One region of the Thioalkalivibrio sp. AKL7 genome, then DNA from elsewhere that is predicted to be linked to it. Evidence: predicted binding sites of a transcription regulator. Region 1 holds the regulator's gene; each other region holds the start of a gene.

What was found. Region 1 encodes sigma-54, which starts transcription at its own class of promoters, with help from an activator protein. Its sites were predicted from a motif close to TGGCANGNTNCNTGCTT; they were not measured.
Region 2: the regulator sigma-54 is predicted to act here: its motif matches at 2,973-2,989, upstream of G315_RS0102780 (CmpA/NrtA family ABC transporter substrate-binding protein).
Region 3: the regulator sigma-54 is predicted to act here: its motif matches at 4,671-4,687, upstream of glnL (nitrogen regulation protein NR(II)).
Region 4: the regulator sigma-54 is predicted to act here: its motif matches at 2,320-2,336, upstream of G315_RS0108390 (lipid-binding SYLF domain-containing protein).

What each region holds. Positions count from the first base shown of each region.
Region 1 is NZ_KB906948.1:346,627-353,855, forward strand. It holds gene G315_RS0104525 (PTS sugar transporter subunit IIA) at 1-397, opposite strand, end outside; gene rapZ (RNase adapter RapZ) at 449-1,321, opposite strand; gene hprK (HPr(Ser) kinase/phosphatase) at 1,329-2,360, opposite strand; gene G315_RS0104540 (PTS sugar transporter subunit IIA) at 2,409-2,876, opposite strand; gene hpf (ribosome hibernation-promoting factor, HPF/YfiA family) at 2,880-3,218, opposite strand; gene G315_RS0104550 (RNA polymerase factor sigma-54) at 3,235-4,719, opposite strand; gene lptB (LPS export ABC transporter ATP-binding protein) at 4,808-5,578, opposite strand; gene lptA (lipopolysaccharide transport periplasmic protein LptA) at 5,575-6,114, opposite strand; gene lptC (LPS export ABC transporter periplasmic protein LptC) at 6,095-6,634, opposite strand; gene G315_RS0104570 (HAD family hydrolase) at 6,673-7,212, opposite strand; gene G315_RS0104575 (KpsF/GutQ family sugar-phosphate isomerase) at 7,212-7,229, opposite strand, start outside.
Region 2 is NZ_KB906947.1:606,505-613,733, reverse strand. It holds gene G315_RS0102790 (ABC transporter ATP-binding protein) at 1-575, opposite strand, end outside; gene ntrB (nitrate ABC transporter permease) at 605-1,453, opposite strand; gene G315_RS0102780 (CmpA/NrtA family ABC transporter substrate-binding protein) at 1,457-2,911, opposite strand; gene G315_RS0102775 (sigma-54-dependent Fis family transcriptional regulator) at 3,100-4,749, opposite strand; gene G315_RS0102770 (ABC transporter permease) at 4,949-5,788, opposite strand; gene G315_RS0102765 (ABC transporter substrate-binding protein) at 5,785-7,068, opposite strand; gene G315_RS0102760 (ABC transporter ATP-binding protein) at 7,112-7,229, opposite strand, start outside.
Region 3 is NZ_KB906950.1:196,899-204,127, reverse strand. It holds gene G315_RS0107980 (dienelactone hydrolase family protein) at 1-301, opposite strand, end outside; gene G315_RS0107975 (tRNA (cytidine(34)-2'-O)-methyltransferase) at 420-884, opposite strand; gene G315_RS0107970 (dihydroorotate dehydrogenase) at 883-1,875, shown strand; gene ntrC (nitrogen regulation protein NR(I)) at 2,126-3,562, opposite strand; gene glnL (nitrogen regulation protein NR(II)) at 3,562-4,659, opposite strand; gene G315_RS0107955 (DUF4124 domain-containing protein) at 4,848-5,495, opposite strand; gene G315_RS0107950 (hypothetical protein) at 5,598-6,452, opposite strand; gene G315_RS0107945 (DUF2782 domain-containing protein) at 6,452-6,847, opposite strand; gene G315_RS0107940 (TIGR00730 family Rossman fold protein) at 6,847-7,229, opposite strand, start outside.
Region 4 is NZ_KB906950.1:288,020-295,248, reverse strand. It holds gene G315_RS0108400 (phosphoribosylaminoimidazolesuccinocarboxamide synthase) at 1-818, shown strand, start outside; gene bioD (dethiobiotin synthase) at 815-1,534, shown strand; gene G315_RS0108390 (lipid-binding SYLF domain-containing protein) at 1,474-2,253, opposite strand; gene fba (class II fructose-bisphosphate aldolase) at 2,385-3,449, opposite strand; gene pyk (pyruvate kinase) at 3,528-4,958, opposite strand; gene G315_RS0108375 (phosphoglycerate kinase) at 4,996-6,174, opposite strand; gene gap (type I glyceraldehyde-3-phosphate dehydrogenase) at 6,304-7,229, opposite strand, start outside.

The DNA.
Region 1 (7,229 bases):
CGCTGCACTCCTGATCGCAGAGGAGAATCCCGTCATGGCCGCCCGAAAGGGCCTTGTTGACCAGTTCGGTCAGGGGGAGGTGTTGATAGTTGAGCACGCGGATGAGCATCGGCAGGTTGGCGCCGGCGATCACGCGGGCATTTGCACCCCGGGCGACACGAATCGCCACGTTGGAAGGCGTGGAGCCAAACATGTCGGTCAGAACGAGCACCCCCGAGCCGCTGTCGAGGGTCGCCAGGCGCTCGCGGGCGCGGGCCAGGACCTCGTCGGGGTCGTCGTTCTGGGACATCGCCATGGACTCGCAGTCCTCGGGCAGGCCCCCGAGCATGCTCTGCGCGGTCTGCAGCAGGGTATCGCCCAGGTTTTGATGCGTGATCAGAATGAGACCAACGCCCATGGATCTGCTCCGATTGCGGGTTCCAGAAGGCCCTCGTCCCGCGTCCAGTGGTTACTGTTTCCCCAGCTCGCGGTGACGGGTGCTAACAGTAACATGTTCCCGATCCTGCCACGCCTCCGCAAGCCGCTCCACCAGATACACCGAGCGGTGTTGCCCGCCGGTACAGCCGATGGAGACGGTTACGTAGCTGCGGTGATCGTCCAGCAGGCGCGGCAGCCACTGCGACAGGAAGCCCTGGATGCTGTCGAACATGGCCGCGACCTCCGCGTGCCGCTCAAGGAACTCGCACACGGGCGGGTCGCGACCGGTCAGGGCGGCCAGATCGCTTTCGTAGTGCGGATTGGGCAAGCAGCGCACGTCGAACACGAAGTCGGAATCCAGCGGTGCGCCGTGTTTGAAGCCGAAAGACTGAAACTGCAGGGATAGCTCGTGTTCCCCGCGCTCGCCTATGCGGTCGCGCAGGGTGCGGGCCAGATCGTGCATCGACAGGCGCGAGGTGTCGACCGTCAGATCGGCCTCCGCCGCTACATGGCCCAGCCACTCGCGTTCGCGGTCGATGGCCTCGACCAGTGGCACGCCGTCGCGCGCCAGCGGGTGGCGTCGGCGGGTCAGATGGTAGCGCCGCAGCAGCACCTCGCTGGCCGCCTGCAGGAACAGGACCTCCACCTGCACCCCGTCCGCCCGTAGTTGCGCCAGGAGATCGGAGAACCCCTCCAGGGCCTCCAGGCCGCTGCGCACATCCACGCCCACGGCCAGATGGCGGTCGGTCTCGGTGTCGTAGTGGCCCTGCCGGACCTGATTAATCAGGTCCGGCAGCAGCGGCAGTGGGAGGTTGTCGACGCAGAAGTAGCCGGCATCCTCCAGGGTGTGCAGGGCCACGGTCTTGCCGGACCCGGACAGGCCACTGACGATTAGCAGGCGCATGGCCGATTCAGCCCTCCGGGTCCGGGTTGGGGACCGTAGTGGCGGGCACCGCGCGATGGTAGGGCGGCTCCTCCGTCTCGCCGCTCATCTGGCGGCGCTGGCGTGCGCGCAGGTCGTCGCCAGCGATATAGCCCTGCATGTGCAGCATGTGGTTGCGCACGGCCGCCTCGATCATCACCGCGATGTTGCGCCCCGGCGCGATCGGCAGGCTGATCAAGGGGACGCGCAGGCCGAGGATATCGATCTCGCCGCGGCGCCCGTTCAGCCGGTCATCGGGGACCGGCGAGGGTTCGCCATGATCGCGCAGGTCGATGATCAGGCGCAGGTACTTGCCGCCCTTGATCGCGGAATCGCCGTACATGGCGCGGATGTTGAGCACCCCAAGACCGCGCACCTCGAGCAGGTCCTGGAGCAGGGCCGGGCAGTGGCCGCGCACGATGTCGGGCGCAATGCGCGCGAACTCGGGGGCATCGTCGGCGATCAGGCGATGCCCGCGCGAGATCAGTTCCAGTGCGACCTCGCTCTTGCCGACGCTGGAGGCGCCGCTGATCAGCACCCCGATCCCGAGGATCTCCATGAACACGCCGTGGCGCACCTCGAAATGGGCCAGGCGCTGCTGCAGGAAATAGCGCAGCAGCGAGATGATCTCGTGACTGCTGGTGCTGGAGCACAGGATCAGCGGCAGCGCCTCCTGCGGGGCGTCGGGCATCTCCGAGAACGGACAGGTGTCCTCGGCGAAGATCACCGCGGTGGTCCCAGTGCGGGCCATCTCCAGGATCAGGTCGTTGCACTGGGTGGCGCTGAGGCTGGAGATGTAGCGGGCCTCGAAGTCGCCGATGATCTGGATGCGGTTGGGCCGGATCAGGTTGAGATGGCCGGCCAGCGGCAGGTCGTCCCCGTCGTCGCCGACCAGCTTGCGGTCGGGTGCTGCGTGTTCGCCGTGTACGAAGCGAAGATCCAGGCGGTTTCCCATGGCCTGGATCAGGCTCTCCACGTTGATGTCGCGGGCGATCCCGCCTTCTCCCAGCGCCTCGTTCATGGCAGACGCTGCGCGCCGGAATCGCGGCTGGCGGCGGGTTCCACGGGCTTAGTCCTCGCTGAAGCGGCGCACGAGTTCCTGTTCCAGGGCCGTCGCATCCCCGGCCCGGCGCAGCGCTCCGATGGTGTCTGGCTGCGACAGGCCGCGGGCGAGCTGGGCCAGCAGGTCGAGGTGGTCGCCGGTGGCGGCCTCCGGGACCAGCAGTGCGATCAGGATATCGACCGGCTCGTGATCCATGGCGTCGAAGTCGACGCCCTTGTCCAGGCGCAGCACGGCCACGCGCGGCGCCTCGAGATCGGCCAGGCGGCCATGGGGAATCGCAACCCCATGGCCGAGACCGGTGGATCCGAGTTTTTCGCGCGCGGACAGGGCCTCGAAGATCGCGTTGCTCCCCGGTCCCGTGCCGTCACCTCCGCCGGCGAGGAGGTCCGCCAGGGCCTCCAGGGCCCGTTTCTGGCTGGAACACTCGGGTTGCAGGCCAATGCGCTCGGAGGTGATCAGCTCGGCAATCGTCATGGATCAGGAGGCCTGCTCGCGGTTGCGCTGGGCACCTTCGGCGCGGTGGTGATCCTTGACCTTTTCCTTGTGCTTGATCAGCTGACGGTCGACTTTGTCGATCAGCGCGTCGATCGCGGCATACATGTCCTCGTGAGAGGCCTCGGCGTGGATGTGATTGCCGCTGACCTGGAGATTCGCTTCGGCCTGGTTGTGCTGATTCCGGGTCTTCTCGTGGGTCAGCACGACGTGGACGTCGATGACCTTGTCGAAGTGGCGCTCCAGCTTCGCGAACTTCTCGTTGACGTAGTCGCGCAGGGCGTCGGTGATGTCCACGTGGTGGCCGGTCAGGTTGATCTGCATGGTCAGGACTCCTTGGTTACTTGCTGCCGGTGGGCATCGAGGCCATCTGCCGGCGTTCGCTGGATGAAGGGATGTGCATCGCCTCGCGGTACTTGGCCACGGTGCGGCGCGCTACGTTGATGCCCCGGTCCGACAGGACCTGGGCGAGCCGGGCATCGCTGAGCGGCTTGTTCGGGGGTTCGTCGCCAATCAATTCGCGAATCATGGCACGGATGGCGGTGGCGGAACACTCGCCGCCATCGTTCGTGCCGACATGGCTGGAGAAGAAATACTTGAACTCGAAGACCCCGCGCGGGGTGTGCATGTATTTCTGCGTGGTAACCCGCGAGATGGTCGATTCGTGCATCTCCAGGGTCTCGGCAATGTCGCGCAGGATCAATGGCTGCATCGCGACGTCGCCATGCTCGAGAAAGCCCTGCTGGCGATGGACGATCGCCTCGGCGACCCGCAGCAGGGTGTCGTTGCGGCTGTGCAGGCTCTTCAGGAACCAGCGTGCCTCCTGCAGCTGATCGCGCATAAAGGCGCTGTCGCGGGCATCCGAGACTTGGCGCACCATGCCGGCGTAGAGGTCGTTGATGCGGATGCGCGGTGCGATCTCCGGGTTTAGATCCACGCGCCAGCCCTCGGTGGTGTGGCGCACGTAGACATCCGGGACTACGTATTCCGAGGTGGCGGAGCTGATCTGTGCGCCGGGGCGCGGGTTCAGGGTGCGGATCAGATCCAGTGCGCGGGCCAGTTCGTCCGGGTCGCGTACGCCGGACTGGCGCTGCAGGGCCTTGTAGTCGCGCTTGCCCAGGCTGTCCATGCCGTGTTCCAGGATCGCCCGTGCGGCCTCGCGGGCCGGGGCGTCCGGGGCCAGTTCGCGTAGCTGGATCTCCAGGCACTCCCGCAGGTTGCGCGCGCCGACCCCCAGCGGGTCGCACTGCTGAATCCAGTGGAGCACTGCCTCGACCTCGTCGACGCCGACGGTTTCATCCTCGCCTCGGCTGATGGTCTCGGCCAGGGTGTCGAGGTCGCCCTCGAGATAGCCGTCGGGGCTGATGGCGTCGATCAGGGCCGCCCCGATGCGCTGGTCGCGCGGTGTCAGATGGCTCAGATGCAGCTGCCACAGCAGGTGATCCTGCAGGCCCTCACCGTCGTCGTCGCTGGTGTTTTCCAGCGGGTCGCGGTCATCCACGCCCTTGTTGGGTGTCGGGGCCGGCTCGTAGATGTCGTCCCAGCGGCTGTCGGTCGTCAGTTCCTCGGGGATCACGTCGTCGCTGGTGGTGGTGGCCTCCATGCGATCGCCTTCCACCAGCTCGCCGTCCTGGTTCAGGCGCTCGGTGTCGGCCTCGGCCTCTTCGTCCTCGACCTGTTCGAGCATGGGGTTGCTCTCCAGCGCCTGCTGGATCTCCACCTGGAGCTCGAGCGTGGACAGCTGCAACAGGCGGATCGCCTGCTGCAGTTGCGGGGTCATGGTCAGCGTCTGACCCAGCTGCAGATTCAGGCCGGGTTTCAGCATCGGGTATGCGGGGCGAGGGTGGGCATTGATGGAATCTTAAAGCCTGCCTTGTGGTTTGTGCACCGACCGGGCCGCATGTGGGGCGCTTTCACAGGCGGAAGTTCTCGCCGAGATAGACCCGGCGCACCTGGGGATCGGCCAGCAGCTCGTCCGGTGTCCCGGCGGCCAGCAGGCGGCCTTCGCTAAGAATATAGGCCCTGTGGCAGATGCCGAGGGTCTCGCGCACGTTGTGATCGGAGATCAGTACGCCGATGCCGCGCTGGGCGAGATGCCGAATCACGTCCTGGATGTCGCCCACCGAGATCGGGTCCACCCCGGCGAAGGGCTCGTCCAGGCAGATGAACTTCGGATCCCCGGCCAGGGCGCGGGCGATCTCGGCGCGGCGCCGTTCGCCGCCGGACAGCGCGATGCCCGGGCTGTGGCGCACGGTCTCGAGCTGGAACTCCTCGATCAGCGCATCGCCAATGCGGCGGCGCTCGTGGCGATCCAGCCCGGGGCGCAGCTCGAGCACGGCCTGCAGGTTGTCCCACACGCTCAGGCGGCGAAAGATCGAGGCCTCCTGCGGCAGGTAGCCGAGGCCGGCGCGCGCGCGCACGTGGATGGGGGCGCGGGTGATATCGCGCTCGCCCAGGGTGATGCGCCCGGCATTGGGGCGGATCAGCCCGACCAGGCTGTAGAAGCAGGTGGTCTTGCCGGCCCCGTTCGGGCCCAGCAGGCCGACCACCTCGCCGGGCGCGAGGTCGACGTCCACCTGGTCCAGCACCGTGCGCTGGCCGTAGCGCTTGGTCAGCTCGCGTCCGATCAGGCGGTCGTTGGTTTGTGCCGATGTGGCGGATGGGCTGGGGGCGGTGGCGTTCATTCGTCGTCGCGCGGCTGGATGGTGATGCGCACGCGCTCGCTGTCGCCTTCGCCGCGTTCGGCCTCGATCACGTCGGTCGTCAGGTCGTAGGTGATGCGCTTGCCGCGCGCCTCCTCGCTGGTGGTGATCACATGGGCCTGGTCGGTGAGGATCATGCGGTCTTCGTTCAGCAGGTAGTCGATGCGCAGGGCGGTGGCAATGCGCATCTCTCCGGTTTCCGGATCGGGTGATTCGAGGCGTGCCGGCTCGCCGTGGGCCTCCATTTCGTAGGGGCGGCGATCGCGGGTGCGCACGTAGACCTTGTCGGCCTCCAGGGTCATGTCGCCGCGGATCACGATCACGTCGCCGGTGTAGGTCCCCAGCCCCTGGCGTTCGTCCATCTCCGCGCGGTCGGCAGTGATCTCCACCGGCAGCGCCGGGCCCGAGCCCTGCTGGGCGAGCGCGGGCGTGGCCAGCAGGGCGAGCAGCAGGAGCGCCGCCACGCGGGCACCCGGTTGGCCCGGACGGTGGCGAAGGCTATGGGGATTCGGGGTCATGCGCGGGATCCTCCTCGCTCGTCTCGCTGTAGAGCGAGTACACGTCATGGAACAACTCTATGGTATCCCCTCGCGAGTCCACGCGCAGACCGGTGCCGCGCTGGAACAGGCCCGGCTGGTTCAGGGTGGAAAGGGCATCCGAAGTGGCGACCATGGTGTCGGTGGCGACGCGAACATCCCGCGAATCGATGATGGTCTCCACGCGTTCGCCGCGGGGCGGCTGTACGCCGTGGGTAGGGCCCACCAGGTCCAGGGTCGCGGCTGCCGGTTGATGCAGCGCGGCCGGGGCGGTCCAGCGCCATTCGATACCGCCCTCGGCGAACAGGTCGAGGTCCGGGTCGTCCACCCACTGGGGGCCGTCACGGCCGAACTCGCGCAGGCGGGTGCCGCGCAGCCGATGGCTCAGTTCGCCGTCGTCGCCGGTGGCATGCAGGGTGAAGCCGTCAATCTGCAGCGTGACCTCGCCCTCGGGCGGGCTCAACTCGGCCTGCGCCAGGGGCGCGGCTGCGAATGCGAGCACGGCCAGGGCCCATCCGAGTCGGCTGCGAATCCTGCGGCTCATCCGTTCAGGTAGGTCTCGAACAGCGCGTCGAGCCGGCCCTGCGCGGCCAGCAGGCCCTCGCAGGCCTCGCGCACGGCCCCGCGCCCACCATGGGCTTCGGTCACCCACTGGGCATGCTGGCGCACCAGCGGGTGGGCGTCGCCGACCGCGATCCCGAGCCCGACCCGCTGCATCGCTGGAAGATCCACGATGTCGTCGCCCATGAAGGCCGCTTCGGCGGGGTCGTGACCGGTGCGCTGCAGCAGTTCGTGCAGGGCTTCGCCCTTGTCGCGGCGGCCCTGGATCAGATGCTCCACTCCCAGGTCGCGCATGCGGTGCTCGACGACCCCGGAGGTGCGCCCGGTCAGGATGGCGATCTCGATGCCGCCGTCCAGCGCCAGGCGGATGCCGTGGCCGTCGCGGCTGTTGAAGGCCTTGTACTGCTCGCCGCCGTCGCCGAGGAACAGGCTGCCGTCGGTCAGCACGCCGTCCACGTCCAGGATCAGCAGGCGAACGGCCTGCTGGTGGGTGCGCAGAGTGGTGGCATCCAGGTTCATCACGCCACCCCGGCGCG
Region 2 (7,229 bases), on a different contig from region 1:
TGGTGGGTCTCCGACCAGATCTTCAGCAGCTCCTCCTGGATGACCCCGCGGGTCAGGGCGTCCAGGGCTCCGAACGGCTCGTCCATCAGCAGCAGCTTGGGTTCGATGGCGAAGGCCCGGGCGATGCCGACGCGCTGGCGCATGCCGCCGGAGAGTTGCGAGGGCTTGCGGTCCATGGCGTGGTCCAGGCCCACCATGTGCAGGTAGCGCTCGGCGTGTTCCAGGCGTTTCGCCTTGCTCCAGTTCGGCCAGCGGGCGCGCACCGCGAACATCACGTTGTCGCGCGCCGACAGCCACGGCAGCAGGCTGTGGTTCTGGAAGATCACGCCCTGGTCGAGGCTGGGGCCGGTAATCTCCTTGTTGTCCATGATCACGTTGCCGTCGGTCGGTGTGGCCAGACCGGCGAGCACGTTCAGGATGGTGGACTTGCCGCAGCCGGAGTGACCGATCAGGCAGACGAACTCGCCCTTGTTGATGGTCACGTCGACGCCCTCGAACACGGTCATCAGTTCGCTGGAGTCGGGCTGCGGGAAGCGCTGGCTCAGGTTCTCGATTTCGAGGAATCCCTTGCTCATGATAGGTCTCCTGGTTGGGCTGCGCCGACTCAGTCGGCGTAGCGCACGAATTTGGTGGCCTGGGCGAGGGAGGCATCCAGCAGGAAGCCGACGATGCCGATCATGATGATCGCGAAGATCACGCTGGCGAGATCGAGGTTGTTCCACTCGTTCCAGATGTAGTAGCCGATGCCGGTGCCGCCCACGAGCATCTCCGCGGCGACGATGACCAGCCAGGCGATGCCGATGGAGATGCGCATGCCGGTGAGGATGGTCGGGGCCGCGGCAGGCAGGATCACGGTGAACGCGGTGCGCAGGTTCGACAGTTGGTGGGTCTTGGCCACGTTCAGCCAGTCATTGCGCACCGAGGCGACGCCGTAGGCGGTGTTCACGAGCATCGGCCAGATCGAGCAGATGAAGATCACGAAGATCGCCGACATGTTCGAGTCGCGGATCACGAACAGGGCGAGCGGCATCCAGGCCAGGGGCGAGATCGGCTTGAGGATCTGGATGTACGGATCGAACGCCTTGTTCAGCAGCGGCGACATGCCGATCACGAAGCCGAGCGGGATCGCGATCAGCGCGGCCAGGGCAAAGCCCAGCAGGACCCGGTAGATTGAGTAGGCCAGCTGGATGCCGATGCCCTTGTCGTTCGGGCCCGCGTCGTAGAACGGGTTGCTCAGTTCGCTGAAGGCGTGGCTGAACACCTGGGTGGGGGCCGGGATGCCGCTGCTGGAACTGCGATCGGTCCCGCCCCCCATCAGTTGTTCGTATTCGCTCAGCTCGCCCTGCTGCGGCGCGAGGACCTCCGGGGCGGTGGCCAGCTGCCACACGCCCAGGAAGACCACGAGCATCACCAGCGAGAGGACGGTCGCCCGGAAGTTGAGATTGCTCAACATGGCTTAGCTCCTGCGGATGTCGAAGCTGTCGAGATAGCCTTCCGGGTCGGTGTAGTCGAACACCTTCCCCATGATCTCGAAGTTCTTGTAGGTGTCGCTCGGCGCTTCGTAGCCCAGCTCGGTCATCACTTCGGCGCACTCGCTGGCGAGGAAGACGTCTTCCGCCAGGCGGTTGTAGTCGAAGTCGCGATCCACATAGCCCCAGCGCTTCATCTGGGTAAGGATCCAGGTAGCCATCGAGTGCCAGGGGAAGGGGTCGAAGTCGATCCGGTGCGGGTCGTTCTTGACCTCGCCCAGGCCGTCGGCATAGCGGCCGGTCAGCACCTGTTCCACCACCGATTTGGGCTGGTTGAGATAGGCGCGCGGGGAGATGGCCTCAGCGATCTCGGCGCGGTTGTTGATATCCGAGCTGTACTGGGTGGCCTCGATCAACGCGCGGAACAGCGCGCCGAAGGTGTTCGGGTGCTCGTCGGCGAAGGCGGCCGAACAGGCGAAGGCGCAGCACGGGTGGCCGTCCCAGATCTCCTTGGTCAGCATGTGAATGAAGCCGATGCCGTCCCAGACCGCGCGCTGGTTGAAGGGGTCGGGGGCCAGATAGCCATCGACGTTCTCGGCACGCAGGTTGGCGACCATCTCCGGCGGCGGGACGACGCGGATGCTGATGTCGCGATCCGGATCCAGCCCGTGTTCCGCGACGTAGTAGCGGAGCAGGAAGTTGTGCATCGAGTACTCGAAGGGCACGGCAAAGGTGAAGCCCTTCCAGTCCTTCGGATCGCGCTTGTCCTTGTGCTTGTTGTGCAGGGTGATGGCCTGGCCGTTGATGTTCTCCACCGCCGGCATGATGTAGTGCTCGCGCGAGGAGCCGGAGCCCAGGGTCATCGACAGCGGCATGGGCGAGAGCATGTGCGAGGCGTCGTACTCACCGGACAGCGACATGTCGCGGGCCACCGCCCAGCCGGCGGTCTTGATCACGTCGACGTCCAGGCCATGGCGCTCGTAGAAGCCCATCGGGTGGGCCATGATGATCGGCGTGGCGCAGGTGATCGGGACGAAGCCGACGCGCAGCTTGGTCTTTTCCAGCGGGCCACCGTCCTTGATTGCGGCCTTGACCTTGTCCAGCGGCAGGATGGAGCCCAGGGCCGCGGCCACCGTGCCGCCCCCGATCATCTGCAGGAAGCGGCGGCGGTTGATCTCGTTGTGGCCGAACATGCCGCGGACGATGGCGCTTTCCACGGCGCGATCGACCATGGCCTCGTCGCTCAGGTCTTCGCCGTTGGTGTGGGCGTCGGCCTGAACGGGCTCATGGGTGGCGCGTCGTTCCAGTTTTTCTTCCAGGTCCGGGGACGCGGTGTCGAAGCAGCTGCAGCTGCCGGGACCGGTGTGCCCGTGGCGGCAGCTGGAGCCGTGGCGCAGGTCGGCGTTGGCGTCGAAGGGATCGTGAAGACTCTTGGTCGGCATGGTCGGCTCTCCTCGTGGGTCGAATCGATGCGGGCATCGTTGCCGCGCATGTCGAGGGTCATTGCAGGTGCCATGCCAAGCGTGGGGAATGGGCCGCCAGGGCGGCGCGCGAGTGCCGGGAGATCGGACCATTGGTCGACATTGTCGACGAAGGGGACAAAAGGTCCGCTGGTGTCTGAGTGGTGGGCCTAAGTGGTTTCTATGCCGAGCTTTTTCAGGCGATAGCGCAATTGCCGCGGGGTCAGGCCCAGGTCCATCGCGGCGCGGGTCTTGTTGCCCCCGGTCTGCTCGATCGCGCGCTTCAGGCGCTCCGCCTCGGTGGCGTGCACGCGCTGATATGGGCGCACTGCGCTGGTGCAGGGCGCGCCGGAAGAGGGCAGGGTTCGGGGCTCGTTGTGCCGCGATGGTGCCGGTGCACGCTCGTCGCGGAGGCTGTACCTCTCGCCCTCGAACGGGCTGATGCGGGATTCCTCGTGCAGGATCTCGTCGATCAGCGGCGTGCCGATGCGGCCGTCCGTGGACAGCAGCACGGCGCGCTCCAGCACGTTCTCCAGCTGGCGGATGTTGCCGGGCCAGTCGAAGGCCTCCAGGCGTTCCAGCACGCCCTCGTCGACGACCACGTTCCAGCCGTGCAGGTGGGTGTAGCGGTCGAGGAAGTGGCGGGTGAGCAGGCGGATGTCGCTGGCGCGGTCGCGCAGGGCCGGCATGTGCAGCGGGATCACGTTCAGGCGGTAGAACAGGTCGAGCCGGAAGTTCCCGGCGTTCACCGCGGCCTGCAGGTTCTGGTGGGTTGCGGCGATGATGCGTACGTCCACCGGGAGATCGCGGTTGCCGCCAATGGGCTGGACCAGCCGTTCCTGCAGTACACGCAGGATCTTCGACTGCAACGCCTCCGGCATGTCGCCGATCTCGTCCAGAAACAGCGTGCCGCCGTCGGCCAGGGCGATCTTGCCGGTCTTGGCGCTGGAGGCACCGGTGAAGGCCCCCTTTTCGTGGCCAAACAGTTCGGATTCCAGCAGGTCCGCCGGGATCGCGGCGCAGTTGATGGAGATGAACGGCTTCGCGTTGCGCTGGCTGATCCGGTGGACCATGCGCGCGATCTTCTCCTTGCCAGTCCCGGAGGCCCCGGTGATCAGGACGGTGGCCTGGGTATCCGCAATGCGGTGGACCTGCTTGAGGACGTGCCGCAGGGCCGGACTCTCGCCGAGGATGCCGTACTGCCCGCCCTGGGTATCCAGGGCACTCTTGAGGTAGCGGTTCTCCGAGACCAGCTCGGCGGTGCGCTCGGCGATCAGCTGGTGGATGCGCAGCACCTGGCCGATCATGCTCGCGATCACCCGCAGAAGGTTCAGGTCGTCCTGGAACTGGCGCGAGCGGCGTCGCAGCCGGTGCACACCCAGCACGCCGATGGCGTGTTCGTCCTGGACGATGGGCACGGCGATGTAGGCGACGGTCTCCTGCGGCAGGGTGGAACGGTCAATGGCGCGCGCGAGGTATTCGGGCTCGTTGTCGATGTCCTGGATCAGGGCGATCTGGCCGGTCTTCATGACGCGCCCGGTGACACCCTCGCCGAGGCTGTAGCTGCCGCGGTCGCGCTCGGCATCGGTCAGGCCGTAGGCGTGGCGGATGCGCAGCTGGCCGCTGTTCGGATCCGGCAACAGGACCCGGCCGCGGTTGAGCCCCAGTAGCTGGGACATCATCCCGAGGATGCGGTAGATCGCGGCATCCGGGTCGCCGGAGCGGCCCATGAGCTTGGCAACCTCCAGCAGCAGGGTGATCTCCTGCTCCCGGGTGGCCAGGTCCGGTGGGGTCGAATCGGATATGCGGTGGAGTGCCATGCCGTGGGTTATGCAGAAAGCCTGCCAGTGCGGAAACGACGTGTTGGTGGGGCGTTCGGAGGCGTCTGGCCGGGTCGGGGTGACGCGGTTGCCTCGAGGCGGGGCAGGGCCTTGCACTGTTGGGTCGCGCTTGCCCGCTTTGCGGGCGCACAAAAAGGCCCGGCCAGGAACGGCCGGGCCCGGGCATGGCCTGGAGGGATCAGCCCTCCGCGTGATAGCTGCTGCGCTTGATCAGGCGTACGCAGATGGCGTCGAGCATGTAGCCGATGATGCCGATGACCAGGACAAATGCGGCCAGTTTGTCGTACTCCAGGGTGTCGCGGGCATCGTTGATGGCGTAGCCCAGCCCCGAGGTGACGCCCAGGTACTCGGCCGGCACCAGTACGATCCAGGCCACACCCACCGCCAGGCGGATCCCGGCGAACACATCCTGGGCGATCGCGGGCATCACGATGTAGCGCAGGGTGTGGTACGGATTGGCGCCCAGGTTGTTGCCCACCTTGAGCCACATCGGATCGATGCGTTGCACCCCGTGCGCGGTGGCGTAGGTAATGGGCCAGACGGCCGCGATGGCGATCAGGAAGATGATGGCCGCATCCCAGGTGGCGAAGGCCAGTACCGCGACCGGCATCCAGGCCAGCGGCGAGATCATCCGCAGGAACTGGAACGGGACGTGGGTGACCTGCTTCAGCGTCAGGAAATAGCCGATCATTACGCCCAGTGGCACGCCGATGGCAATGGCGTAGGCCAGGCCCCAGCCCACGCGGTACAGGCTGGACTCGATCGGCGACCACACGGCCCCGGAGCTGACGATGTCCCAGAAGGCCGCCAGCGTGGGCCCGGGGGCGAAGCTGGCGAAGGCCATCGTGTCCTCGTTGTTGCCGATGGCCCAGCCGCCCCAGTACCACAGGGCGAACAGGCCGGCGATGCCCAGTGCCGGGTACTGCAGCGCCCGGCGCGCTTGGTCCGCGAACCGCAGCACCGGCATGAGCCGCTCCACGGTCGCGGTGTCGACGGAGAGTGTGGCTTCGCGGTTCATAGGACCACCACCTCCTCGCGGGCATAGGGCGAATCCATGTCCACGCCCGGGGCGCCCTGCCAGGCGGTGTGTTTTTCCATCGCCTTGCGCACGAAGTCGTAGTTCACCAGGTCGTCGGTGACGAAGTCCGGGTCCAGGCCTTCGAGGAAGGTGGTGTCGCCGCCGACCAGGGTCTCGTTCATGGCGCCGACCAGCATCTTGGTCGCGGACGGGTAGGGCCAGGGCGAGAAGTCGATGCGACCGTTCTCCCATTCGGGGTGACGGATCGCGCCGCTGTCGGCGTAGGTGCTGTCGTCGTGATAGTTGGTCATCGCGCGTTCCACTACGTTGGCGGGCATCGGCAAGTAGCCCTTGCCATCGCGCGAGAGCATGGTGGCGACGCTCTTCTTGTCCTGCTGGATGGTGCCCTGGGCGCGGACCACGGCGTTCATCACCTTCTGGGTCCACTCCGGTTCGCGGGTGGTCAGGCGCTCGTTCATGCAGACCACGCAGCAGGGGTGGTTCTTCCAGATATCGCCGGTGAAGCGCAGCACGTTGCCGCGCGCCAGCAGTTCGCCGGCGGCGTTGAACGGCTCGGCGACGATGTAGGCATCAATGGAGCGCGCGGCCAGGGCCGGCGGCATGTCCGGCGGTGGCATGAGCATCAGGTTGACCTCGTGCGCCTCCAGGGCATCGCCCTGATCGCGGATCACCGGCGTCAGGCCGGCATCGCGCAGGGCCATCTGCATGACTACGTTGTGCATGGAATACCAGTAAGGCACGGCCACGCTCTTGCCGCCGAGGTCGGCGAAGCTCTGCACGTCGACATGGCGGCCGGTCACCACGGCCGAGCCGTTGGTGTGGGCCCAGGACATGATCTTCACCGGGAAGTCATTCTGGTAGCGCATCCACAGCGGGATCGGCTTGAGCAGGTGCACCAGGTTGAATCGGTTGGCGGCGAAGGACTCGATCAGCGGCGACCAGCCGCGGATCAGCTGGGGATCGGCGACCTCCAGTCCTTCGTCCTCGAAATAGCCCTCGGAGTGGGCGACCAGCAGGGCGGCCGCGTCGGTGATCGGGATGTAGCCGATGCGCACGACGCCGTCGAAGTCGCTGACGACGCCTTCGGGCTCTTCGAGGCTCCCGGGTTCGGCCCCGAACAGGGAACCGGGCAGGGCAAGCCCGCTCCCGGCCAGGCCGCCGACGGCGGCGGTACGCAGGAAGTTGCGACGGGAGAAGCTGCGATCCAGCAGCCGGTCCAGTTCGCTGTCGATGTCGTGGTGGTTGTCGCAGTTGCACATGGTGGCGGTTCCTCGCTTGGGTTCGGGGCAGTGGGGTGGTGGATCAGGCGGCGCGTACGCGCGCTCGGGATTCGGATGAAGAAGACTCGTCTTGTTCGCTTCCGGTATCCGGCGTCGGGGCTTCGGCCTCCGCTGAACCCTTGTCAGCGGCCGGGGTGCGG
Region 3 (7,229 bases), on a different contig from region 1:
TCACGTGCAGTTCGGCCAGATCGTCCAGGCCGCGCCGGCCATGGGTCCAGAGGATTGCGGGATAGTCCTCACCGTCCGCCGGACGGGCGACCATCGCCGGAATGCCGATGCCATCGCGCTCGTATTCGATGCGTTCGATCGCCACCTCGTGGTTTTCGAGATCGGCGTACATGACCCCGTCCTCCCACCAGTCGTCGTCCCACCACCAGTTGTCGGAACCGGTGGGTTCATCGGCCGCCAGCGGGGCCGAGATCAGGGCCGTGGCGGCCAGCAGACAGAAAGAACGCAGCACTGGAAACATCGGAAACCTCTCGTGGTGGACGTACGGACGCGATCGCCCTCGAAAGACGGACGGCGCGGGTGCTTTCTTCCGAGGGTAGTGCAATCCCGCAGGCCGTGCCCATCCCGCCAGTTTGGGATCATGCGCCGCCGGGAAACCCCAGCTGGCGCCAGGCCTCGTAGACCACCACCGCCACGGCATTGGAAAGGTTGAGGCTGCGGCTGCCTTCGCGCATCGGGAGGCGCAGGCGATGCTCCGGCCGCAGGGCATCCAGGACCGACGCCGGAAGGCCTCGCGTCTCCGGACCGAACAACAAGGCATCGCCATCGCGGAAGGCCGGGGCGTCGTAGCGAGCCTGCCCGCGCGTGGTCATGGCGAACACCCGGCCAGGCTGCACCGATTCCCGCCACTGGTCGAGGCTGTCATACTCTTGCACCCGGGCCAGCTCGTGATAGTCGAGCCCGGCGCGGCGCGCCCGCGCACTGTCCAGCTCGAACCCGAGCGGGTGGATCAGGTGCAGCGCCGCCCCGGTATTGGCCGCCAGACGAATGATATTGCCCGTGTTCGGCGGGATCTCCGGTTCATAGAGGACGATGTGAAGCATGAGTGATTCGCGCACCGATCCGCGGCTGGCCCTGGAATTCTGCGGCCTGCATTTGAACACGCCGCTGGTGCTGCTGTCCGGCTGTGTCGGCTTTGGCGAGGAATACACCCGCGTGGCGGGTTTCTCCAACCGCGATGCAGGCGCGATCTGCCTGAAAGGCACGACCGGCCAGGCACGCCTGGGCAACGCGCCGCATCGCGTCTACGAGACCCCGGACGGCATGCTCAACGCGATCGGCCTGCAGAACCCCGGGGTCGACCACGTGGTGGACCACACCCTGCCGCAGCTGGACTTCGACGAGACGCGCTTCTTCGCCAACGTGTCGGGCTCCACCCTCGAGGAGTACATCGAGGTCACCCGGCGCTTCGACGACTCCCCGATCGACGCCATCGAGATCAACATCTCCTGCCCCAACGTGAAGGAAGGCGGCGTCGCCTTTGGCAATGACCCGGACATGTCCGCCCGGGTGGTCGAGGCCTGCCGCAAGGTCACCTCCAAGCCGCTGATCACCAAGCTCTCGCCCAACCAGACGGACATCGCCGAGAACGCCCGGCGCTGCATCGAGGCCGGCACCGACGCGTTTGCGGTGATCAACACCCTGATGGGCATGGCGGTGGACGTGGAGAACCGCCGCGCAGTCATCGGCAACAACCAGGGCGGGCTGTCCGGCCCGGCGATCAAGCCGATCGCGCTGCTGAAGGTGCAGCAGGTCTACCAGGTGGCCGCGCCGCACAACGTGCCGATCATCGGCCAGGGCGGCGTGATGAATGCCACCGACGCGCTGGAATTCCTGATCGCCGGCGCCAGCACCGTGGGCGTGGGCACGGGCCTGTTCTACGACGCACTGTGCCTGCCGAAGATCCTGCACGGCATCAGCGACTACATGGACCGCCACGGCTACACCCACGTGCGCGACCTGACCGGCACCCTGCAACTGAACGGTGCCGTCTCCGCCTGCGCCCCGCCTGCTCCGCAGGATCCCACCACCTGAAAGGCCGGTTCACTAAAGAGCCTGTTGACCACGAAGTACACGGAAAAAGGCGCCAATTTTTCAGAGGGGTAGGATGCGTTGAGCCATGCGAAACGCATCGGGGCCGGGCCACCCCGTGTGGCCGATGCGTTTCGCTGCGCTCATCGGCATCCTACCCGTAACAAAACCATCCCTGGTTTTCTCCGTGTCCTCCGTGATCTCTGGGGTTAAATCGCCCTTGCCCTTCTTCGTGCCTTCTCGGTGAAAAGACCTACTCGTCGTCGAGGCCGAGTTCCTGGATCTTGCGAGTAAGGGTGTTGCGCCCCCATCCAAGCAGGGCGGCCGCCTGCTGGCGGTGACCACCGGTCGCGTTCAGTGCCTCGCGGATCACCGTGCGTTCCATCTGCGGCAGGACCGAGCCCAGCAGGTCGTGATCGCCGCGCTGCCAGTGCTGGCGGGCGACCTGGGCGAGTTCGGCGGTCCAGTCCCGCGGGCCGGCAGCGACACGGACCGGGGCACTCCCGGGCTCGGCACGGCTCTCGGTCGGCTGGTGCAGCTCGGCCGGCAGGTCATCCAGGTGCACCTCGCGGCCCGACGCCATCACGGTGAGCCAGCGGCAGGTGTTTTCCAGCTGGCGGACGTTCCCCGGCCACGGCAGGCGCTGCAGCTCCGCGACCACCTCGGGGCGCATGGTCTTGGCCTCCACGCCCAGTTCCTGAGCGACCTCGGCCATGAAGTGCTGCACCAGCAGCGGGATGTCCTCCGGGCGCTCGCGCAGCGATGGCACGTGGATGCGGATCACGTTCAGGCGGTGGAACAGATCCTCGCGGAACAGGCCCGCGCGAACGCGTTCTTCCAGGTCCTGGTGGGTCGCGGCGATGATGCGCACGTCCACCCGGATCGGGGTATGGCCGCCCACACGGTAGAACGTGCCATCGGACAGCACGCGCAACAAGCGCGTCTGCAGATCGAACGGCATATCGCCGATCTCGTCGAGGAACAGGGTGCCGCCGTCGGCCTGCTCGAAACGGCCCTTGCGACTCTGGTTGGCCCCGGTGAACGCGCCGCGTTCGTGACCGAACAGCTCGCTCTCCAGCAGATCCTTGGGGATGGCCGCGGTGTTCAGCGCGATCAGCGGCTGGTCGGCGCGCGGGCTGTGCTGGTGCAGCGCGCGGGCAACCAGCTCCTTGCCGGTGCCGGATTCGCCATTGATCAGCACGGTGATATTGCTGCGCGAGAGCCGCCCGATGGCACGGAACATCTCCTGCATGGCCGGAGCCTCGCCGATGATCGGGGTCTCCTCGATCTCGGGACCGGCGGGGCCGTTCTCCTGCCCGGCACGGCGCGCCTCCAGCGCGCGTTGCACCAGGGCCACGGCCTCGTCCACGTCGAACGGCTTGGGCAGGTACTCGAAGGCCCCGGTCTGGTAGGCGCCCACTGCGCTCTCCAGATCGGAGAAGGCGGTCATGATGATGACCGGCGGTGGATCCGGGCGGGTCTGCATGCGGGCGAGGAAATCCAGCCCGTTCAGGCCCGGCATGCGGATGTCGGCGACGATGGTGTCCGGGACCGGATCGCGCTCGAGCGCCGCCCAGGCAGCGTCCGCGGTCTCGAAGCCGCGCACGGCGATCGCGTGACGCTGGAGGGCGCGTTCCAGCACCCAGCGAATCGAGTCGTCGTCGTCAATGATCCAGACGATGGGTTCCATCAGTGCGTCTCCTCCCGGCCCTGGGGGGAATCAATAGGAAGCAGGATGTCGAATGAGGTCGCCCCCGGGCGCGAATGGCATTCGATCAAGCCGTCATGCAGCTGGATCAGGCTCTGGGCAATCGGCAGCCCCAGCCCGGTGCCCTCGGCGCGCCCGGTCACCATCGGGAAAAAGATGCGTTCGCGGATCTCCTCCGGGATGCCGGGGCCGTTGTCGCGCACACTCAGCTTGGCCACCAACCGGTGGCGCTTCCCGGAGATCGTGTACTGGCGCAGGATCCGCGAGCTCAGGGTGATCTGCCCCCCGTCTTCCAGTGCATGCACCGCGTTCTGCACCAGGTTGAGGATGGCCTGCACCAGCATGTCGCGATCCGCCTGCACGTCGGGAATACTGGGGTCGTAGTCGCCGCGGATCTTCAGCCCCAGCGGCAGTTGCACGCTGACCAGGCCCCGCACGTGCTCCAGGACCTCGTGCAGATTCACGGCCTCGCGCCGCGGCATGTTGTTCGGCCCCAGCATGCGGTCGACCAGGCTGCGCAGGCGGTCCGCCTCGCGGATGATGATCTGGGTGTATTCCTTGAGACCCGAGTCGTCCAGCTCGCTGGCGAGCAACTGCGCCGCGCCGCGCAGCCCGCCCAGCGGGTTCTTGATCTCGTGGGCCAGCCCACGGGTCACTGCACGGGTGATCGCCTGCTGCTTCTGCAACTGTTCCTCGCGGCTGATGCGCTCGTGGCGGTCGATGGCGTTCAGTTCGAACAGCAACTGGCCCGGCCGCTCGCCGGCCGGGTGCAGTGGCGTGATGATCACGTCGGCCAGGAAGCTGTCGGCTCGCAGGGGCTCCATCTGACGGGCACGCAGCGTGATCGGCTGATCCAGGGTCAGCGCCGAACGCAGGCGGTTGGCCAGATTCCGGTCCAGCTTGAGCCATTGCCCCAGTCCGTGACCGACGATACGTTCGCGGCTCAGCCCGAGCAGGACCTCAGCCGCACTGTTCAGGCTGAGCAGGCGCAGTTCCGCATCGGTCACCAGCACGGCCGTGGAGAGGTCGTCCCACCAGGGCGGGGTGGTCATACCGGGATTGGCAGCGGGCGTAGTCATCGAAAGGCCTCAAGCAGGAATCGCGCCAAGCGAAAATCGCCGGGCGGGACGCTGAAGCCGAGGGCTGCGTCACACCAGAAGCCTGGCCGCCGACACCCTTGAAACCGAAACGCCCCAGAGTGGTGCAATGATAGCACCAATCTGGGGCATCAACCGCACCACTTCGGTGCGCTATGCGAGTGCCGGCGTCAATTCGGGCCAGGCGTCACCGGCTGCGGCGCCCGGGGAGCCTGCGGTGCCTGCGGTGCTCCGCCCGACGGAAACTGCTGGGGCCGTTGCTGCTGTTGCTGGCTGCGCGGGATGGCCATGCGCAGCACGTTGAACTCGATGGTATCGCTGGCGCCCAGTTCCTGACCCGACTCGTCCACGACCCGCGCCTGCAGGGTATAGGCACCGCGGTTCAGGCCCTCGAATGTCGCGCTCGTCGAGCCCCCCTCGCCGGCGGCCTCCCCGTCCAGCAACCAGACCACGCGGTGCCCGGCATCGGCGTCAAGCGCCGGTTCAATCTCGAGCTCCGCGGTCACATTGCCATCGTTCGCCCGCACGCCCTCGCCATCCCCCGGCCGCGCGATGGCGACCCGCTGGTAGGCGCCCTCCGCTTCGGGCTGACCGCGCGGGCGCACGGGGCGCTCGAGGATCTCACGCGCGCCCTCCAGCGGCACGCCCCGCATCGGCTCACGCACATCGACCGATTCGCTACGGCTCCCCTCGGGGGGGCGGTCGCCGAAGTGGACATTGCCTTGATCGTCGGTCCAGCGATAGACGTCGGCACTCAGGAGCGCAGGGGCGAGAAGGGCGGCCAGGGGCAACGCCAGCCAGACAGCGATTCGGAACATGGGCTTTCCTCCTTGGAAGGCACGGATCCACGACCCCGCCTCGTTGTGTTTGCGAACGACTGGCCCAGGCGCCCCGCACGTCAGCGCGGGCCGGCTGGGCCCTCAAGCCGCGGCGCGAACCCAGACACCCTGCAAGCGAGCCGCTTCTACCTGAAGGGCCGCCAGCCGTTCGCGCTCGGCGCGCCCATCGGCCCCGGCCTCCAGTGCGGCAAGCCAGTCGTCCAGCGCAGCCAGGCGCAGCAGGGTTGGCGCCGCCCCTCGCTCGATGGCGGTCAACGGCCGCCGTCCGTTATATCCGGACAGCAACGCCCGGTAGCCCTCGGCATCCGGCCGCCCCGCGTCATCCACGGCGACCGCCAGGGCGAGCCGTGCGACCTGCCAGAAGGCCGGCACCGGCGCGGGCGGGAGGACCAGATCGGCCAGGCCGGCGCCCTCCGGATAGATGCGGACCGTCTGCCAGACGCTTCCCGCCAGCGGCAGGTCCTCGAAACGGTACAGCCCCTGATGATGCAGTTCGGCATCCAGGATCGTCCGCGATTCGGCATCCAGCGAAGACGTGATTGTGTCCGCACGCTCGCGCATCCTCTGCTGCAGCACGCCGCGGCGGTAGCCGTCTCCAGCGGGCAGGGCGCCGGCCGTGTGGCGGCCCTGCCAGTCGGCCGCGCGCTCGCCCAGGGCCTCCAGGCTGCCAGGCCCCTCGGCCGCGACCGTGCCCTGAATGGCCTGGCCACGCTCGAGCACCAGGACCACCTGCCCGGCCGCATCATCCGTACCCCGGCCGATCACACGGCCACAGCCAGCAGGGACCGCACCGAGTGCCTGCTCCAGGGCCGGCGCCGCAGCAGCCGGCAGGCGCAGGCACTGCACCGGCCGACCGTCGAGTTCCGGCCCCTCGGGACCGGCCGTCAGTGCCAGGTCGGCAAGCTCGCCGCAGCGCTGAATTTCGGATTCATTCATTACCATCGGAAAATCACCCAGGACGGGGGTACAAAGTCGGGATCCAGCTCATTGCGGCGACCATCCAGCGTGCCATCGCCGGTGGTATCAATCAGGTAGTAGGTCGGGCCGACCGCAGGCGTGACCTCGACCATCACCAGCTGGCCGCCCATGCGGTACTCGCGCCGCGTCTCGCCATCGCGCTCGATAATGATGATGTCGGCCTCTTCCAGGGAGCGCTGCTCGCGGGCGCGCTCGTCCAGCACCGGGGGCGGCGGATCGGCAGCCTCGTCCAGTTCCGGCGGCGGCGGGGCATCCCCCCACTCGCGGTCTTCCTGCGCCAGCGCCGAACCGGGCACCAGCAGCAGGGCCGCCAGCAGCGACAGGGGCAGGCTCAGGCGGGTCGGGGTCATCATCACAGCTCCATCAGTCGTTTCTTTTCTTCCGCGGACGGCTCGAAGCTGCGCGTCTCGTAGTGCTCGAAGATCGCGCTCACCACATCCTCCGGCGAATCTACCAACGAGTATAGCTGCAGGTCCTCCTCGTCGATGGTGCCCTGTTCCACCAGGGTATCCTGGAACCAGTCGAGCAGCCCCTTCCAGAACTCGCTGCCCACGAGGACCACGGGAATACGCCGGGTCTTGCCGGTCTGCACCAGCGTCAGGATCTCCGCCAGCTCGTCCAGCGTGCCAAAGCCGCCCGGCAGGACCACGTAGGCGGATGCATACTTCACGAACATCACCTTGCGCGAAAAGAAGTGGCGAAAGCCCAGCCCCACGTCCTGGTAGTCATTCGCAC
Region 4 (7,229 bases), on a different contig from region 1:
TGGACGCCGACCACTGGCTGATGGTCACCACCGACCGCCTGTCCGCCTTTGACGTGATCCTGCCCACGGCCGTGCCGGAGAAGGGCCGGGTGCTGACCGAGATCACGCAATTCTGGATGCACAAGGTGGAACGCGAGCTGGGCATCCCCAACCAGCTGACCGAGATCCCGCTGGAACAGGTGATCCCGGACCCGGCCATTCGTGCCCCGCTTGAAGGACGCAGCCTGGTGATTCGCCGGCTCGAGGCCCTGCCGGTGGAGGCGGTGGTACGCGGCTACCTGATCGGCTCCGGCTGGAAGGACTACCAGGCCAGCGGCGCGGTCTGCGGCATCCCGCTCCCGGCCGGCCTGGAGCTCGCCTCGAAACTCCCGGAGGCGATCTTCACCCCCAGCACCAAGGCCGACGTCGGCGACCACGACGCCAATATCGACTTCGATTCCGTGGTAGCGACCATCGGCGAAGAACGAGCGCGTCAGGTGCGTGATGCAGCACTCTCGATCTACGCGATGGCGCGCGACTACGCGGCCGAGCGCGGCATCATCATCGCCGACACCAAGTTCGAGTTCGGCGTCGATGCCGCCGGCACCCTGCATCTGATCGACGAGGTCCTGACCCCGGACTCCTCGCGCTTCTGGCCGGCCGACCGCTACGCGCCAGGCACCAGCCCCGAGTCCTTCGACAAGCAATACGTACGCGACTACCTGGAGACCCTGGACTGGAACAAGCAGGCGCCCGGCCCCGAGCTGCCCGCGGAAGTGGTGGAACAGACCGCGGCGCGCTATCGCGAGGCCCTGGAGCGCCTGACCCGCGACGCATGAGCCCGACACAGACAGGAGCGTCCCCGCAGGGCCTGTTCGTCACCGGCACCGACACCGGCGTCGGCAAAACCTTCGTCAGCTGCGCGCTGCTGGAACTCTGGCGGGATCGTGGGCTGCGGCCACAACCGCGCAAGCCGGTGGAATCCGGCTGCCCGCCGGGCCCGGATGGGCTGCGGCCCGAGGACGGGATGAACCTGACCCGCGCGGCGGGCCTTCCGGACGCCGCCATCGAGCAGGTCACGCCCTGGCGCTTCCCCGATGCCATCGCCCCGGACCAGGCCGCCGCGAACCAGGGCGTGCGCCTGACGATCGCGGAGCTGGCCGCGGCCTGCGCCCCCGACGGCACGGGCCCGCGGCTGGTGGAGGGTGCGGGGGGCTTCTACTCGCCGCTGTGTGCCGATGGGCTGAACGCGGACCTCGCCGAGGCCCTCGGGCTGCCGGTCCTGCTGGTGGCGGAGGACCGGCTGGGCACGCTGAACACCTGCCTGCTGACCCTGGAGGCCCTGGAACGACGCGGCCTGCAACTGGCCGGGATCGTGCTGAACCGGCGCCGGGTGGATGCCGACCCGCGCCTCGACAATGCGGCCGCGCTGCGTTCACGCACGAGCCCCCCGATCATCGAGTCAGCGGAAGGAATCACCCGCGCGGCGCTGACTCAGAAGCTCTCCACCTCGAAGTTGTCCGGGCGCACGCCGCCGGAGGACTCACGCTCCTGACCGCGGTCCTCGGAGGCCGCAGGGGCTTCCTCTTCGTCAACACGGAACCCGGCCAGGGTCTCGCGCAGGGCACGGGTTCCCTCGCGGTCGACGCGGCGGGTCTCGATGATATGCACCGGGCGCTGGGACTCGCCGTAGTACGCCTCGTTGAAGTCGTCGCGCACCGTCATGCGCGAGCCGGACAAACTCATGCCCAGGTAGGCACCCCGCGCCCGCGAGTAGGACAGGAAGTCGGCCGTCGGGGTGGCACTCCGGCCCGCGCCGACCGGACCGGCAGCCACCGAGGCGTCGCCCCCCAGACGGATCGCGGACCCGAACATCGAGTCCACCGCATCCTGGGTGCGCGCGACCATCACCACCTCGGCGGCATCACCACCGAACTGCATGCCGAAGCTGACCGAACCGAGGGAGTAGAACGCCACCGGCGAATAATCGCCGCGCTCGTCGTCCCAGGCCAGGAACACGCCGATGCCGCCGGAGCCTCCGATCAGGAAGGCCCCGCGAGCCACGCGCGGGAAGATCACCACGCCGCGGGCGTCGCGCAAGTCCTCTTTAAGGGACTCGTACTCGGGGTGGGTGGCCATGTTCTCCACCGTCGCCTGGGCGCGATCGATGATGTCCTGCGGATCGATCTCGCGGCTGAACGGGTTCGCGTGAGCGCTCCCCACCATGGCGGCAAACACCAGCGTCGTCAGGCAGACAAGGATCAGTCGTTGCATCGTGGAAACCTCCAGAAAGGCCAAGGGAGACGCAGCCGCGCGAATGCGTCGGCGTCTCCCTAACGAATACATTCATCATGGCACAAAAAAAGGGGGCCGAAGCCCCCTTTTTCGTGCTGCAATCCGCAGGATCAGTTGACCTTGGGATCCAGCTCGCCGGACAGGTAGCGCTTGACCATGTCGTCCAGGGAGATCGGCTTGATCTTGGACGCCATGCCGGCGCAACCGAAGGCCTCGTAACGGGCCTGGCAGAGGTCCTTCATCGCGGCAGTCGAAGCCTTCAGGAACTTGCGCGGATCGAATTCCTTCGGGTTCTCGGCCAGGAACTTGCGCACCGCACCGGTGGAGGCCATGCGCAGGTCGGTGTCGATGTTGACCTTGCGCACGCCGTGCTTGATGCCTTCCTGGATCTCTTCGACCGGCACGCCGTAGGTCTCGCCCATGTCGCCGCCGTACTTGTTGATGATCTGCAGCCACTCCTGCGGAACGGAGGAGGAGCCGTGCATGACCAGATGGGTATCCGGGATGCGGGCGTGGATCTCCTTCACGCGCTGGATGGCCAGGATGTCACCGGTCGGCGGACGGGTGAACTTGTAGGCGCCGTGGGAGGTACCGATGGCGATCGCCAGGGCGTCGCACTTGGTGTTCTTCACGAAGTCGGCGGCCTCGTCCGGGTCGGTCAGCAGCTGGTCGTGGGACAGCTGGCCCTCGGCGCCGGAACCGTCTTCCTCGCCGGCCATGCCGGTTTCCAGGGAGCCCAGGCAACCCAGCTCGCCTTCCACGGACACGCCACAGGCGTGAGCGATCTCGGAGACCTTGGCGGTCACGTCACGGTTGTAGTCGTAAGAAGCCGGGGTCTTCATGTCAGGCATCAGGGAGCCGTCCATCATCACCGAGCTGAAGCCGGACTGGATGGAGCGCAGGCAGACTGCCGGCTCGGAGCCGTGATCCTGGTGCAGCACAACCGGGATGTCCGGGTACTGCTCGATGGCGGCGATGATGTTGTGGCGCAGGAAGGGCTCGCCGGCGTACTTGCGGGCACCGGCGGAGGCCTGAATGATCACCGGGGAGTCGACCGCAGCGGCCGCTTCCATGATCGAATGGACCTGTTCCATGTTGTTGGCGTTGTACGCCGGCATGCCATAGCCATGCTCGGCGGCATGGTCCAGAAGCTGGCGAAGTGAGATTAGAGCCATGGATTCCTCCTTACGGGATTCGGACTGAGGTAGTGAAAAAGTCGATTATCTGGTTGGCGACTGCGGGCGGTGCGCGGTTCAGGCCAGTTCGCCGACGCGCACGATCTTCATGGCGTTGGTGCCGCCATGCTCGCCCTGCAGGTCGCCCTTGGTAATGATGACCAACTCGCCATCCTGCACGACGCCCTCGGCCTTGAGCAAGTTCACCGCCTCACGGTTCACGCTTTCGTGGCTCTCGGGGATCGGCTTCAGGGTCACCGGATAGACGCCGCGATAAAGCGTCATGCGGCGGCTGGTCGATTCGTGCTGGGTGAGCGCGTAGATCGGGATGCCCGAGCTGATGCGCGACATCCACAGCGCCGTGGACCCGGACTCGGTCAGCGCGGCGATCGCGGAGACATCGAGATGGTTGGCGGTATACATGGTGGCCATCGCGATGGCCTCGTCGACCCGGCCGAAGGTCGAATCCATGCGATGGTCCGACTGGCGTGCGGCGCGCTGGCGCTCGGCAGCCTCGCAGATCCGGTCCATGCTGGTGACCACGCGCGCAGGATAACGCCCGGTCGCGGTCTCGCCAGAGAGCATCACCGCATCCGTGCCGTCCAGCACCGCGTTGGCCACGTCGAATACCTCGGCGCGGGTCGGGATGGGGTTCTGGATCATGGTCTCCATCATCTGGGTCGCAGTGATGACCAGACGATTGAGGCTGCGCGCGCGCGTGATCAGGGTCTTCTGCACCCCCGGGAGCTCGGCGTCACCGATCTCCACGCCCAGATCGCCGCGGGCGATCATGATGACCTCCGAGGCGGCGATGATCTCGTCGATCACCTCCAAGGCCTCGGAGCGCTCGATCTTGGCGCAGATCCCGGCCTCCCAGCCGGCATCCTTCAACAGGCCCCGCGCCAGGTGCAGGTCCTGGGCGGAACGCGGGAACGAGACGGCCAGGTAGTCCACCTGCAGCTCGGCCGCCAGGCGGATATCGTCGCGGTCCTTGTCCGTAATCGCGGGCGCAGACAGGCCGCCGCCCTGGCGGTTGATGCCCTTGTTGTTGGACAGCTCGCCGCCGACCTCGACGGTGGTCTCGATCCGGCTGCCATTGACCGCCGTGACCTTGAGCACGATACGACCGTCATCCAGCAGCAGGATGTCGTCCGTGCGCACGTCGTCCGGGAGGTCCTTGTAGGTCAGGCCGACCTGGGTGGCATCGCCCGCGTCGCGATCCAGCTCGGCATCCAGCGCGAAGGGCGCGCCCTCTTCCAGCTGCACCTTGCCCTGCTGGAAGCGGTCGATGCGGATCTTGGGGCCCTGCAGGTCGCCCAGGACACCGACGCAACGGCCGGCGCGCTCGGAGGCGGCCCGCAGCCGCGCCAGGCGCTGGCGGTGGTCATCCGGATCGCCATGCGAGAAATTCAACCGGACCACATCCACACCGGCCCGGATGATGGCCTCCATGGCCTCGTCGCTGTCCGTTGCCGGCCCCAGCGTGGCTACGATCTTGGTACGTCTCATCCGCGCGTGTCTCCGTCAGCGGGGAAGGACAAGGGCCTCAGCCCTTGGCCCGTTCTTCCAGGATGGCGACGGCCGGCAGGGTCTTGCCCTCGAGGAACTCGAGGAAGGCGCCGCCGCCGGTGGAGATGTAGCTGATGCGATCCGCCAGGTTGTACTTGTCGATCGCGGCCAGGGTGTCGCCACCCCCGGCGATGGAGAACGCATTGCTCTCGGCGATCGCCTCGCCCAGGGCCTTGGTGCCGCCGGCGAACTGATCGAACTCGAACACGCCCACCGGGCCGTTCCAGACGATGGTGCCGGCATTGCGCAGGGCCTCGGCGTAGGTGGCCGCGGTCTCGGGGCCGACGTCGAAGATCATGTCGTCGTCCGCAACGGCGTCCACGGCCTTGGTCTCGGCCGGGGTGGATTCGGAAAACTCCTTGCCCACGGTCACGTCGGTCGGGACCGGGATCTCGCCGCCCTTGGCGCGGGCGGCCTCCATCAGGCGCTTGGACTCATCGACCAGATCCGCCTCGTACAGCGACTTGCCGACACCATGGCCCTGGGCCGCGATAAAGGTGTTGGCGATGCCGCCACCGACGATCAGCTGATCGACCACCTTGGACAGCGACTCCAGCACGGTCAGCTTGGTCGAGACCTTGGAGCCACCGACGATTGCCACCAGCGGGCGCTTCGGGGTCTCCAGGGCCTGCCCCAGGGCCTCCAGCTCCTTGGCCAGCAACGGGCCGGCGCAGGCCTGCGGGGCGAATTTGGCCACGCCATGGGTGGAGGCCTGGGCGCGGTGGGCGGTACCGAAGGCGTCCATCACGAACACGTCGCACAGCGCCGCGTACTTCTTGGCCAGCGCCTCGTCGTCCTTCTTCTCGCCGGCGTTGAAGCGCACGTTCTCGAGCAGGATCACCTCGCCCGGCTTGGCATCCACGCCGTCGAGGTAATCCCGAACCAGGCGCACTTCGCGACCGAGCAGGCCACCCATATGCTCGGCGACCGGGGCCAGAGAGTCCTCCTCGGAGAACTCGCCCTCGGTCGGGCGGCCCAGATGCGACATCAGCATCACGGCCGCGCCGGCGTCCAGGGCCTTCTGCACGGTCTCGAGGCTCGCGCGGATACGGGCGTCGGAGGTGACCTTACCGCCCTTCACCGGGACGTTGAGATCCTGACGCACCAGCACACGGCGACCCTGCAGGTCGAGATCGGTCATCTTGATGACAGACATGGGAGTACCTCTCGAAATACGGTTGGAAAGAGAAAAGGCTTCGGGCAAGCCCCCGCAGGGACTGGCCCCAGACCTCTTGGACCCAGGCAATGCAAATGGCCGGACCCCGAGGGGCCCGGCCATCCGGCCTTACTTGGCGACGTGCTCCACCATGCGCAGCATGTTGCAGGTGTAGCCGTACTCGTTGTCGTACCAGGCGACGACCTTCACGAAGGTCGGGTCCAGCTGGATGCCGGCGCCGGCGTCAAACACGGACGGGGCGGTGTAGCCACGGAAGTCGGTGGAGACCACCAGGTCTTCGGTGTAGCCCAGCACGCCCTTCAGCTCGCCCTCGGAGGCCTTCTTCATGGCGGCGCAGACGTCGTCGTAGTTGGCGTCGCTGTTGAGCTCCACGGTGAGGTCGACCACCGACACGTCGGAGGTCGGCACGCGGAAGGCCATGCCGGTCAGCTTGCCGTTCAGTTCCGGCAGCACCTTGCCCACGGCCTTGGCGGCACCGGTGGAGGACGGGATGATGTTCTCCAGGATGCCGCGGCCCCCGCGCCAGTCCTTCATGGACGGGCCATCGACGGTCTTCTGGGTCGCCGTGGCGGCGTGCACGGTGGTCATCAGACCACGCTTGATGCCGAACTTGTCGTTCAGCACCTTGGCCACCGGGGCCAGGGCGTTGGTGGTGCAGGACGCGGCAGAGACCATGGTCTGGCCGGCGTACTCACCATGGTTCACGCCAAAGACGAACATCGGGGTGTCGTCCTTGGACGGCGCGGACATCACGACCTTCTTGGCGCCGGCGTCCAGATGCTTCTGGGCGGTCTCGGCGGTCAGGAACAGACCGGTGGATTCGATCACGATGTCGGCGTCGATATCGCCCCACTTCAGCGCGGCCGGATCCTTTTCGGCGGTCAGGCGGATGCGGTTGCCGTTCACCACCAGGTCGTTGCCGTCGACGCTGACGTCGCCTTCGAAGCGGCCATGGACCGAGTCATAACGCAGCATGTAGGCCAGGTATTCCGGATCCAGCAGGTCGTTGATGCCGACCACCTGGAGGTTCGGGA